DNA from 3 places in the Arthrobacter sp. B10-11 genome. Region 2 is predicted to be linked to each of the others. Evidence: riboswitches for the same ligand, from Rfam matches in the RefSeq annotation. Region 2 holds a riboswitch; each other region holds the start of a gene.

Region 1 (4,192 bases), on a different contig from region 2:
TAGAAGACATCGGCACCACATCCAAGACAATGCCGGATTTCCCGCAGCTGTGGGAAACCATGCTTGCGCAGCGGAGCCGCCAGGGGGAACAGGCCAGTGGGGCGTAGCACCGGTACCTGGGACGAATCCGATATCCGGGTCCGACCCAACAAGAAAGGTACGCGTCCCCGGACCAAGGACCGGCCCAGCCATGACGACGCCGTGACCGGCCGGATCATCACGGTGGACCGCGGGCGCTACACGGCGGTGGTGGGCGAGGACAGCGGCAATGAACGCACGGTGATCGCCGCGCGTGCGCGTGAACTCCGCCGCTCGCCTGTCGTCGCCGGGGACTTCGTGTCCCTGGTGGGGGATGTTTCCGGAGCACCGGACACCCTTGCCCGGCTCGTCAGGATCCAGGACCGCCGCACGCTGCTGCGGCGCAGCGCCGATGACACCGATCCTATTGAGCGGGCCGTCGTCGCCAATGCGGACCAGCTTGTGGTGGTGGTTGCCGCCGCCAATCCGGAACCACGCACGGGTTTCATCGACCGCGCGCTGGTGGCCGCTTACGACGCCGGGATCGAGCCGCTGCTGCTGGTCACCAAGGCCGACGTCAAGGATCCCACTGAACTCCTGTCCAACTACCGGCACCTGGATTTTCCGGTCATCATCAGCCGCACGGCCGATGCCGCAGCTTCAGGAATCGATGCCCGCTCCGACGACGGGCTATCGGCCCGCCTCGACAGCGACGCCGTGTCGCAACTGCGGGCCCACCTCAACGGCAAGGTCACGGTCATGCTGGGTCATTCGGGCGTCGGGAAATCCACCATGGTCAATGCCCTGACCGGTGCTGAACGGGCAACCGGAGGGGTCAACGCCGTCACCGGGCGGGGGCGGCACACGTCGTCGTCGGCGCTTGCCCTCCGGATCAGCGACGCGCCCGCCGGAAGCTGGATTATCGACACACCGGGCATCCGGTCCTTCGGCCTGGCCCACGTGGATCCGGACCGGATCCTGCGTTCCTTCCCCGACCTCGAACCCGGCACGGACGCTTGCGAACGCGGCTGCAAGCATGATTCCTCCGCCATCAACTGCGGGGTGGACGCCTGGGTGGCAGAAGGAAAAGCTGGCCCGTCAGGGGCTGCGCGGCTGGCATCACTGCGCCGCCTGCTCGGCACCGATCCCCGGATGGAAGCGCAGGAAGCCAAGGAACTCGGCATCGTTTCCTAGCGGGCGAAGGGGCCAAGGACCCGACCTCCCGGCCGGCCGGCCCCGGAGACGGTAGTTTGGAACCATGACCCAACCCGCTTCGAGCTACAACGATGACCTGCGGCTCGCCCATGTCCTGGCCGACTCCGTCGACTCCCAGACCATGAGCCGTTTCAAGGCGCTGGACCTTCAGATTGAAACCAAACCGGACCTGACCCCCGTAACGGATGCCGACAAGGCAGCCGAGGAGTCCATCCGCGGCCAGCTCTCCCGCTCCCGCCCCCGGGATGCCGTCCTCGGCGAAGAGTTCGGCAGCTCAGGCCACGGTTCCCGCCGCTGGATCATCGACCCGATCGACGGCACCAAGAACTTCGTCCGCGGCGTGCCCGTGTGGGCCACCCTGATCGCCCTCGTGGACGAGGGCGAGCCGGTGGTCGGCCTGGTCAGCGCACCGGCGCTGGGCAAGCGCTGGTGGGCCGCGAAAGGCGCCGGCGCCTACATGGGAAGGTCCCTGGCTGCTGCCACGCGGCTGAAGGTGTCCAACGTGTCCAAGCTGTCCGACGCCTCCCTCTCCTATTCAAGCCTGGGCGGGTGGAAGGAGCGCGGCAACCTGGACGAATTCCTGGGCCTCACGGAGGAAGTCTGGCGGACCCGCGCCTACGGGGACTTCTGGTCCTACTGCATGGTCGCCGAGGGATCGGTGGACATCGCCTGTGAGCCGGAGCTGAACCTCTACGACATGGCCGCGCTGGTGCCGATCGTCACCGAGGCCGGCGGCCGCTTCACTTCCCTCGAGGGCGTGGACGGCCCCTTCGGCGGCAACGCCCTGGCCACCAACTCCATCCTCCACTCCGAAGTCCTCAAGCGGCTGAACCCGGACCTCGACGACCTCCTCTGATCCGCGGCCGGATCACCTATATTCCGAATAAACGACGGCGGGCGCCCCTCCCAGGGGACGCCCGCCGTCGTATATTCGACCGGAAGCCCGTTCTTCCGGCGGGCGTAACAAAGTGCTTAATAATCGCCGCCGCTTTCCCGCGGCGCCGTGAATGTCCTAATCTCGAAACAGGTCACGAGTGCCAGCGCGAAACCCCGGTTTGCTGGCCGGCAACCCTCCATTCGCGGTGGGGTGCCCCGGGTGACGACCAGGCCGGTCCGGAACGGACCCGGCAAGCGCGGATCCCCGGAGTGAGGGGTCCCTTTACAGTGAGGTCCCCATGACTACTGCCACGTTCCCCGCAACCCCCGGAACCACCACCGCCGCAGGGCTCTTGGACGAACGGTTCACCGTTGCCCGGCGCCCCCTCTCCGCAGTCACCGGAGCGGAAATCCAGGCGCCGCTGATCCAGGGCGGCCACGTCCGCTACGCGAACCTGGACTACGGCGCGTCCGCACCGGCATTGTCCGTGGTCTCCGCCTACCTCAATGAGATCCTGCCGTATTACGCCAGCGTGCACCGCGGAGCGGGCTACGCCTCGCAGATCAGCACGTCCGTGTACGAGAATGCACGGAACATCGTCCGCGGGTTCGTGGGCGGCAGGGCGGACGATTCGGTGATCTTCACCCGGAACACCACGGACTCCCTGAACCTGCTGGCGGGCTGCCTCCCGGTGGCGGACGGCCGCCACACCGGCGAGGTGCTGTACCTCGACATCGAACACCACGCCAACCTGCTCCCCTGGCAGGGCGTCCCGCACCGCAGCGTAGTGGCTTCTTCCACCCTGAAGGCCACGCTGGAGAGCCTCCGCTCCGAACTCAGCCAGGGCGACATCAGCCTGCTGGCGGTGACGGGTGCTTCCAACGTCACCGGCGAAATCCTCCCTATCCGCGAGCTGGCCGCCCTGGCCCACGAACACGGAGCAAGGATCGTTGTGGATGCAGCACAGCTGGCACCGCACCGCCGTATCGACATCGCAGCGGACGACGTCGATTACCTCGCCTTCTCGGGCCATAAGCTGTACGCGCCATTCGGCAGCGGCGTCCTGGTCGGCCGGCCGGACTGGCTCGACGCCGGGACCCCGCACCTGGCAGGAGGGGGCGCCGTCCGTGAGGCACGGCTGGACTCCGTCAGCTGGGCAACGGGACCGGCGCGGCATGAGGGCGGCTCGCCCAACGTGCTCGGAGCGGCCACGCTGGCGCGGGCCACGCAGGTCATCGGCGCCCTGGATCCGGAGCTGTGGCACGCGCATGAGAACGCCATCCGGTCCTTCCTCGTGGAGGGGCTGGGCAAGATCGACGGCGTCACCGTGCACCAGATCTTCAGCGACACGGACCAGGCCACTGACACGATCGGCGTGGTCAACTTCTCCGTGGCCGGCTACGACGCGGGCCTCGTGGCGGCCTACCTGTCCGCTGAACACGGCGTGGGCCTGCGGGACGGCCGCTTTTGCGCCCATCCGCTGCTCAAGCGGCTGGGCCTGCCGTCGGGCTCGCTGCGGGCGAGCTTCGGCGTGGGCTCCCGGTTGGAGGATGCGCAGCGCCTGCTTGCCGGCATCGAGGAACTCCGCCGGACCGGACTGGGCTGGGACTACGTGGTGGACGCGGGCCGCTGGGTGCCGGCCAACGACACCCGCAGCTACCCGGACTGGGCGCCCAACACTCCCGGCACCGCCGGCGCCGCCCCCTGCACCGACGACTAGGAACAGAAGTCCGGCGCCACCCGCGGTGCGGTAAATTCGAGGGGTAAGAATTCCAGCCTGCCCGAAGGAGACTGCACGTGGCACGGGGAGGCCCCAAACTGCACCACCAGCGCCGGTACGAGCTCGGCCAAAGCTTCCAGGACGGCGGTGAGCACTACGACCGCGTCCGGCCCGGTTATCCCGCCGACTCCGCGGACTGGCTCATCGGCAGCGTCCGCAGGGCAGGCGGCGCGTCCGACGCCGCCGACATCGGGGCCGGCACCGGAAAGTTCACGGCGTTGCTGGTCCAGCGCGGCCTGTCGGTCGCCGCCGTGGATCCCTCGGAGGACATGCTCACCCAGCTGCGGCTGGTCCTTCCGGGC
Region 2 (4,192 bases):
CAAGGAGCCGCAGCACATGGCCCGCCGTGACCGCCTGCCCGTTCACCGCCTTGGCCGCCTGCACAGCAGGCGAAAACGGGCTGAGGTTGCCGCCGCCGTCGTGCCGTGCCGTCGCCTCAAGCGACAGCGCAAGCGCGGTGTCCGCAAGGTCGGCGAGCCGGAGGATGCGGTGCAGCACCAGCGCGCCCACACCGATGGAGTATGAGTTGGAGCTGACCAGGGCAAGGGCTTCCCCGGGCGCCAGTTCCAGCGGTGCCAGCCCGGCGTCGGCCAGGGCCTGCCCGCCGGGCAGCAGCTGCCCGTCCGCCGCCACCGCCTGGCCCTCCCCGATGGCGACGGCGGCCACGGCGGCGAGGTGGGTCAGGTCGGCGGAGCCTACGGAGCCGTCGCGCGGAACGGCGGGGACCACGCCGCGGTTGAGCATCTCGGCGTAAAAGCGCGCCGTTTCGGGCCGGACTCCGGAGCCGCCCCGGCTGAAGCCCACCAGCCTGGCCAGGATCACGGCACGGACCTCATCAGCGCCCAGCAGCTCGCCCACCCCGCTGTTGTGGTATCGCACTACCTGCACCTGGTACGCGAGGATCGCCTGTTCATCCACGGCGGTGTCACGCCCGGACCCCAGCAAGGTGTTGAGGCCGTAGACGCGGTGGCCGGAGTCGATGGCCCGCTGCACCACCTCGCGCGAGCGCCCCATCAGCTCCAGGGCGTCCGCGCTGAGGACGAATTTCACGTCCGGGTCAGCCGCGGCCTCGGCGATGTCCCGGGCGCGCAGGTGGGCCGTGCCGATCAGGAAGTTCCCGCTGCCGTTGCCCATGGCACTAGAAGTCCAGCAGGTTCCGGCGGAAGCCGCCGTCGCCATAGCCAGTCCGGAGCAACCCGCGGCGCCGCAGCACCGGGGCCAGGCGGTCCAGCACACCATGGACGGTGGCCGGGTCAACGAAGCCGGAGAACAGGAACCCGTCCCCGCCCACCCGGGCGCCGGTTTCCTCGAGGTAGTCGGCAATGTCTTCGGCGGTGCCGATGATGCTGTCCCCTGCGCCTCCGCTGCGGGCCGCCAGGAGCTGGCGAAGCGTGGAGCCGGGCGGACCGGCCTTGGTGAAATGGTCCAAGGTGCCCTGGTTGCTGTTGGTGGTGAGTTCGGGGAGCGGGGCGTCGAGGTCGAACTGTTTGAAGTCGATGACGGAGAGGTAGGAGATGGAGTTCAGCTGGCTGTCGATGTCACGCTGCGTCAGCTGGCGGCGCTGCTCCCCGAGCTCGTCCGCCTCGGCGCGGGAGCCCACCACGGTGGGCTTGAGGACGTACAGCACCTTGACGTCGTCGGGGTTCCGCCCTGCAGCGGCCGCCTCGGCCCGGATCGAATCGCGGTAGGCCTTCATGCCGTCCGCACCCCTCGCCAGGGCAATGGCGACATCCGCGTTGCCGCCCGCGAACGCCTTCCCCCGCGGGGACGCGCCGGCCTGCACCAGCACCGGCTCCTCGGGCACCGGCGCGGTGTTGAGCGGACCGCGGACCTTGAAGAACCGGCCGTCGTGGTTGATCGGGTGGACCTTCGTATGGTCCGCGAAGATACCGGCGTCGGCATCCTCCACGATGGCGTCCGGCTCCCAGCTGCGCCAGAGCTTGCGCACCACGTCCACGAATTCCTCCGCTTTTTCGTAGCGGAGGTCATGCTCGATCTGCTGGTCCAGTCCGTAGTTCTGCGCGGCGAGGTCGCTTCCGGAGGTCACCACGTTCCAGCCCAACTGGCCGCCGGAGAAGTGCTGCAGGGTGGCCAGCAGGCGTGCCGCGGTGAACGGCGGGTAGAAGGACGCGCTCACCGTCGGGACAATGCCGAGGTGTTCCGTGGCGGAGAGCAGGTACGGGACCAGTGCCAGCGGATCGTGCTTCGGCGCGAACGACGCCTGTGCCAGCGATACCTCGGCGCTTCCGCCGTACGTGTCCGGCACCGTGAGGGAATCCTCGATGATGAACAGGTCCAGCCCGGCCCGTTCGAATTCACGCACGGCATGCTGGTACACGGCCGGTTTCTTCCAGTCGTACCCGATGCCGTAGCCGGGCGTGCCCCAGCCCTGGACGCCAAAGCCGTGGCCCACAAACCAACCGAAGTGCAGCATGGGACTGACTGTATTCCCGTTGGATTCATTCACGGCTGCCTGATTTCATCCGGCGTTACAGCGGTTCATTTCCCGTCATTATCCTCCCGGCAAGGGTTTTTGTAACTGCACCGCGGCGCCGGGCGCACGCGCAGGGACAGGGCACCGGCGGCGCGGCAATGCCGTGTCCCGTTACGGAAGATGACGACGACGGCGGTGCGGGCCGCCGTCGTAAGTGTTACGTTTTTCGGGAGTAATGAGAACCGGTGACAAGCCCTGACTGGCCGGTCGGCAACCCTCCTTCCGCGGCGGGGTGCCTCAGGTGAATACTCGGCATATCGAACCATTCGACCTGCAAGCGTGAGAGAAGGAGATCCGTCGTGTCTGACGCACCCGCATCACTGGCCCCGGCTACCGAACCGGCCCCCGCCGGCCAGGAACGTCCGGCCCAGGACCTGCCCCAGGAAAAGCTGGCGTACCGGCTCATCACCGGCCCCGATGACCGTTCGTTCTGCGAGCGCATCTCCGCGGCCCTGGCCGACGGCTATGTTTTGCACGGGAGCCCGGCGGCCACGTTCAACGGCAGCAGCGTGATCGTGGCACAGGCCGTGGTCCTGCCGGCAGCCATCGCCAGCTCAGATGCCGCAGTGGCAACCGCGGTGGACGAACTTGAGTTCGACGCCGAATTCCCGGCGGACGGGTTCGAGGACGAAGCTTTCGAGGGGCACGCGTGAGCTACGCCGGAGACCTGAGCCCGCAGGACGCCTGGGCCAAGCTGGAGCAGGGCGCAGTCCTGGTGGATGTCCGCACCGAAGGCGAGTGGGCGCACATCGGCATCCCGGACACGAAGGCTACGGACAACGATCCCCTCTTCATCCAGTGGACCTTCCCGGGCGGCATCCCCAACCCGGATTTTGTCGACCAGCTGAAGCAGCAGGCACCGGAGGACACCGGCGTCGAACTGGTGTTCCTCTGCCGTTCAGGCGTCCGCTCGGTCGCCGCGGCAATCGCTGCCACACAGGCCGGCTTCACCGCCTACAACGTCCTCGAAGGCTTTGAAGGCGAACCGGACCGTTACGGCGAGCGAACCGTCAATGGCTGGAAAAACCGCGGACTGCCCACCAACCTCGGAAAGAACTAAGTGACTTTCAATCCCGACGCCGCCGGCTGGAGCCCCGATACCCAGGCTGTCCGCGGCGGCCTTGACCGCACCAACTTCCAGGAGACGGCGGAGCCGATCTTCCTCAACTCCGGCTTTGTGTACGAATCCGCGGCAGCGGCCGAACGCGCCTTCACCGGCGAAGACGAACGGTTTGTGTACTCCCGCTACGGCAACCCGTCGGTGGCCACGTTCCAGGAGCGGCTGCGCCTGCTCGAGGGCACGGAGGCGTGCTTTGCGACGGCGTCCGGCATGTCCGCCGTGTTCACGGCCCTCGGTGCGCTGCTGGCTGCCGGCGACCGCGTGGTGGCCGCCCGCTCGCTGTTCGGCTCCTGCTTTGTGATCCTGAACGAGATCCTGCCCCGCTGGGGCGTCGAAACGGTGTTCGTGGACGGCCCTGACCTGGACCAGTGGCGGGCCGCTTTGGCGGAGCCGACGACCGCCGTCTTCTTCGAGTCGCCGTCCAACCCGATGCAGGAGATCGTGGACATCGCCGCCGTCAGCGAACTGGCCCACGCGGCCGGGGCGACGGTCGTCGTCGACAACGTCTTTGCCACTCCGCTGCTGCAGCGCTGCGGCGAGCTCGGCGCGGACGTGATTGTGTACTCCGGCACCAAGCACATTGACGGCCAGGGACGGGTCCTCGGCGGCGCCATTCTGGGCACCAAGGAGTTCATCGACGGCCCGGTCAAGCAGCTCATGCGCCACACCGGGCCTGCACTGTCGGCGTTCAACGCCTGGGTCCTGACCAAGGGCCTGGAAACCATGGCGCTGCGCGTCAACCATTCCTCCGCCTCGGCGCTCCGCCTGGCCGAATGGCTGGAGGGGCAGCCGGCTGTCAGCTGGGTCAAGTACCCGCTGCTGAAGTCGCACCCGCAGTACGAGCTGGCCGCCAAGCAGATGAAGGCCGGCGGCACCGTGCTCACGCTGGAGCTTTCGC
Region 3 (4,192 bases), on a different contig from region 2:
CCGTCATGGGGGTGGTCTTCGCCTGGATCTACACCAGGACCCGCCGGGTGATGCCGCTGGTGATTGCCCACGCCCTGCTGGACATCGTGGCCTTCGTCGGCTTCAGCCTCTTCGGCAAGGCCATCGGGCTGGGTTAAGCCGGGTTGAATTGGGTTGAGCCGGGTTAAAAGGATTCGGCCGCTATCGGTGGGTGACGTCGTTGGCACCCGCTGATAGCGGCCGAAGTTTTTGGTGTGGCACCGTTCAGGGGCAACAGGCTGCCTGTGGTCCGGAGCGGACCACACGGTGGAACAGGATCAGATGATTACTGCCCCGGAGGCGGTTTCGAAGGTGACGGAAAGGATTCCCGGCGTCCCTTTCGGGGCGACCCATTCAACCGCGACATCCTCCAAGGGCTTCTCGACCGGCTGACCGAGCCATTCCGTGACGCGTTCGGCCGAGCCGGCGATGGTGAGGCTGGACATCTTGACGTTGCTTGGGTAGGCGTTGGACGGGTGAAGCTCCGGGTCGCCTTCCCACTTGAGCATGTAAGGCACCTGCGGGTCTGCGATGAGGCCCAGGATGCCGATCTGCTTCCAAACGAGCTCGCGGCCGTCGGGGAACTTGCGGTTGCCGTTGACAGCCGAGCGGCCAAGGCGTTCTTCGAACGGAGCCAGGTCGTCCACTTCGACGCACCAGCCCATCCAGCCGCCGCCCGCCGCGGAGCGGGCACGTACGGCCTGCCCGAATGGCGCCTTGTCGGATGCCGGGTGGTCCAGGACCTCCACGACCTCCAGGTATTTGTGCCCGGCGAGGGGGATAATCATGTTGCGGGTGCCAAAACGGGGGTGTACCCCGCCCTTCACGGCTTCGACGCCGAGGGCGGTTGCAATACGTTCGGTGGTGGCAGCCAGGCCATCTTGTTCACAGGCGTAAGAGACGTGATCCATGCGCATGCCATCATCTTGGCACTTTGTGATGGAGCTCTCAGCTAAGGGTGCCCTAACCGTGGTGGGATGTCATTGCGGTCCGGCCTGAGGGCCCGAAATAACGCGGCCGACGTCCTTCGTCACAAACCTGTTCACACGCATTCAGCCGTTCCTACACTGAGTCCGGGTCAGGACCGCCTGGCGGCACCGGCCCTGCCATGGCAGGTCCTGCCCCGGCACAGGTGCCCTCCACAGAAGGAGCTTCCCGTTGTCCAATGCATGGTCATTCGAAACCCGTCAGATCCACGCCGGCCAGGAGCCGGACAGCGCCACCGGTGCCAGGGCACTGCCCATCTACCAGACGACGTCGTTCGTGTTCCCGAGCGCTGAAAGCGCCGCCAACCGCTTCGCACTGGCCGAACTGGCACCCATCTACACCCGCATCGGCAACCCCACCCAGGACGCCGTGGAACAGCGCGTCGCCAGCCTGGAAGGTGGACTGGCCGCGCTGCTGCTCAGCTCGGGCCAGGCCGCGGAAACGTTTGCCATCCTCAACGTGGCTGAAGCCGGCGACCACGTGGTGGCCAGTCCCAGCCTTTACGGCGGCACCTACAACCTGCTGGCCCACACCCTGAAGAAGTTCGGCGTCACCGTGACGTTCGTCGAGGATCCGGACAACCTGCAGCAGTGGGAGGACGCCGTCCGGCCCAACACCAAGCTCTTCTTCGCCGAGGTGGTGTCCAACCCGCGCCAGGATGTCCTGGATATCGAAGGCGTGTCCGGCGTTGCCCACGCGGCAGGTGTCCCGCTGATCGTGGACAACACGTTGTCCACTCCCTACCTCATCCGCCCGTTGGAATGGGGCGCCGACATTGTGGTGCACTCGGCCACGAAGTACCTTGGCGGGCACGGCAGCGCCATCGCCGGCGTGATTGTGGACTCGGGGAACTTCGACTTCGGCAAGGACCCGGCGAAGTTCCCCGGCTTCAACACCCCGGACCCCACCTACAACGGCCTTGTCTACGCGCGGGATCTCGGGGCGGAGGGTGCCTTGGGCGCGAACCTGTCCTACATCCTCAAAGCCCGCGTCCAGCTGCTGCGCGACCTGGGGTCCGCGGTTTCACCGTTCAACGCCTTCCTCATCGCCCAGGGCCTGGAAACCCTGAGCCTGCGCGTTGAGCGGCACGTCGCCAATGCGGTGGGCGTCGCCGAGTGGCTGGAGTCCAGGGACGACGTCGAATCCGTCGCCTACGCGGGCCTGCCGTCCAGCCCCTGGTATGAGCGCGGCCGCAAGTACGGGCCCAAGGGCACCGGCGCGATCGTCTCGTTCAACATCGCCGGCGGCGCGGAGGCCGGCAAGCGGTTCGTGGACGCCCTGGAGCTCCACTCCCACGTGGCAAACATCGGCGACGTGCGCTCCCTGGTCATCCACCCGGCGTCGACCACGCACAGCCAGCTGACGGCGGAACAGCAGGCCGTGGCGGGCGTGACCCCCGGCCTGGTCCGCCTCTCGGTGGGGCTCGAACACATCGATGACATCATCGCCGACCTCGACGCCGGTTTCCGCGCCGCCAAGGGCGACTGACCGCACTGACTCCCGGCGTCGTCGACGCCGGGAGTCACATTGCTGTCACAATCTTCGCCATTGCGGCGACGCATTTCGTAGACTCTCTACAGGTCATGAGTGCCAGCGACAGCCCCGGCTTGCTGGCCGGCAACCCTCCTTCCGCGGCGGGGTGCCCCGGGTGAAGACCTGGCCTGCCGGCCAGTTGGCGGCAGGCAAGCGCGAAGAAGAGGTCCTCAGATGACGATTGCCGTCACCCGCAGCGGTGTACCCGGAACCAGCAGCCCCAACGAGCCGTTCACCGCCCCCGTCCCGGACGGTACCGTCAAGTTCCTGAGCGTCGGCGGACTCGACCTGGAAGCCGGCGGCCACCTCCCGGACGTCACACTCGCCTACGAAACGTGGGGAACGCTGAACCCGGACCGTTCCAACGCCGTGCTGGTGCAGCACGCCCTGACCGGCAGCACGCATGTCACCAGGGGTGCCAGCGACGAGGAAGGCTGGTGGGAGCAGCTGGCCGGCCCGGGCGCCCCGGTTGATACGGACAAGTATTTCGTGGTCTCCATCAACATCCTGGGCGGATGTTATGGCTCCACCGGCCCGTCGACCCCGGCCCCGGACGGGAAGCCGTGGGGTTCGCGCTTTCCCCTGGTGACCCTGCGCGACACCACGGCGGCCGAAGCCCGGCTGGCAGACGCACTGGGCATCGGAAGCTGGTACGCGGTACTGGGCGGCTCCCTCGGCGGAGCCCGCGCCCTGGAATGGGCCGTGACCTACCCTGACCGCGTCCGGCGCTGCGGCGTGATAGCCAGCGGCGCCAGCAGCACCGCCGAGCAGATCGCGTTCGCGCAGGCGCAGACCCTCGCCATCCGCCAGGACGCCAACTTCAACGACGGCGACTACTACGGCAGTCCGGAACCGGAGGCCGGCCTGGCCCTGGCGCGCAGGATTGCGCACATTACGTACCGCTCCGCCGACGAACTCGCAGCCCGGTTCGGCCGCAGCCCGCAAGGCGGCGAAGCCCCGCTCCAGGCAGTGTCGCTCGGGGAGCGCGGCCGCTACCAGGTGGAGAGCTACCTCGATTACCAGGGCACCAAGCTGGTGCGCCGCTTCGATGCCAACAGCTACATCGCCATCACCGAGGCCCTCATGAGCCACGATGTGGGCCGGGGACGCGGTCCGCTTACGGAAGCACTGGCGGAGGCCAAAGCTGAGTTCTTCATCGCCGCAGTGAACACGGACCGGCTGTACTTCCCTGCACAGTCCCACGAACTCGCGGCAGCGCTCCCCGGTGACGTCCCCGTCCACGTCATCGATGCGCCCATTGGCCATGACGGCTTCCTCACCGAGATCGGCCAGCTCAGCGCGCAGCTGAGGCAGAACTTCTTCGCATAGTCCGCCGGCGAAATGTGCGTTTTTGCAGAGCTGTTCTGCAGAAAATGGCGTTGAGCCTGCGGCAATGTGAGTCCATACTCTAGGGGACCGGCGCGCGTTGGTGGTGCACATCACACGCGGCCGCTACGGAATGGTCCACATGGTGTCGACGGAGACGCCGAAGGAGTTCACAATGAGCACGCACGACTCCGCCGCAAGGCGAGTAGATGAGACTGATGTCAAGGCTTCCGGGCTGAGGAAAGTAGTGACGGCCTCCATGGCCGGCACCGTCGTTGAATGGTATGAATTCTTCCTCTACGCTTCGGCGGCCACCCTGGTTTTCGGC

The links. A riboswitch is a leader RNA that binds a small molecule or an ion and turns the genes downstream of it on or off. The one in region 2 is predicted to bind S-adenosylmethionine.
Region 1: linked by a shared signal. The riboswitch ahead of RW112_RS02035 (aminotransferase class V-fold PLP-dependent enzyme) and the one ahead of RW112_RS13440 (DUF1737 domain-containing protein) in region 2 are both predicted to bind S-adenosylmethionine.
Region 3: linked by a shared signal. The riboswitch ahead of metX (homoserine O-acetyltransferase MetX) and the one ahead of RW112_RS13440 (DUF1737 domain-containing protein) in region 2 are both predicted to bind S-adenosylmethionine.

What each region holds. Positions count from the first base shown of each region.
Region 1 is NZ_JAWMTH010000001.1:421,488-425,679, forward strand. Features, by position in the region: gene aroA (3-phosphoshikimate 1-carboxyvinyltransferase) at 1-107, shown strand, start outside; gene RW112_RS02025 (ribosome small subunit-dependent GTPase A) at 97-1,212, shown strand; gene hisN (histidinol-phosphatase) at 1,277-2,089, shown strand; SAM riboswitch class IV at 2,260-2,373, shown strand; gene RW112_RS02035 (aminotransferase class V-fold PLP-dependent enzyme) at 2,409-3,830, shown strand; gene RW112_RS02040 (class I SAM-dependent methyltransferase) at 3,908-4,192, shown strand, end outside.
Region 2 is NZ_JAWMTH010000004.1:73,594-77,785, reverse strand. Features, by position in the region: gene RW112_RS13450 (aromatic amino acid ammonia-lyase) at 1-814, opposite strand, end outside; gene RW112_RS13445 (NtaA/DmoA family FMN-dependent monooxygenase) at 819-2,114, opposite strand; SAM riboswitch class IV at 2,346-2,460, shown strand; gene RW112_RS13440 (DUF1737 domain-containing protein) at 2,495-2,827, shown strand; gene RW112_RS13435 (rhodanese-like domain-containing protein) at 2,824-3,234, shown strand; gene RW112_RS13430 (O-succinylhomoserine sulfhydrylase) at 3,235-4,192, shown strand, end outside.
Region 3 is NZ_JAWMTH010000005.1:317,302-321,493, forward strand. Features, by position in the region: gene RW112_RS16860 (CPBP family intramembrane glutamic endopeptidase) at 1-137, shown strand, start outside; gene RW112_RS16865 (VOC family protein) at 297-935, opposite strand; gene RW112_RS16870 (bifunctional o-acetylhomoserine/o-acetylserine sulfhydrylase) at 1,177-2,493, shown strand; SAM riboswitch class IV at 2,585-2,700, shown strand; gene metX (homoserine O-acetyltransferase MetX) at 2,713-3,867, shown strand; gene RW112_RS16880 (MFS transporter) at 4,040-4,192, shown strand, end outside.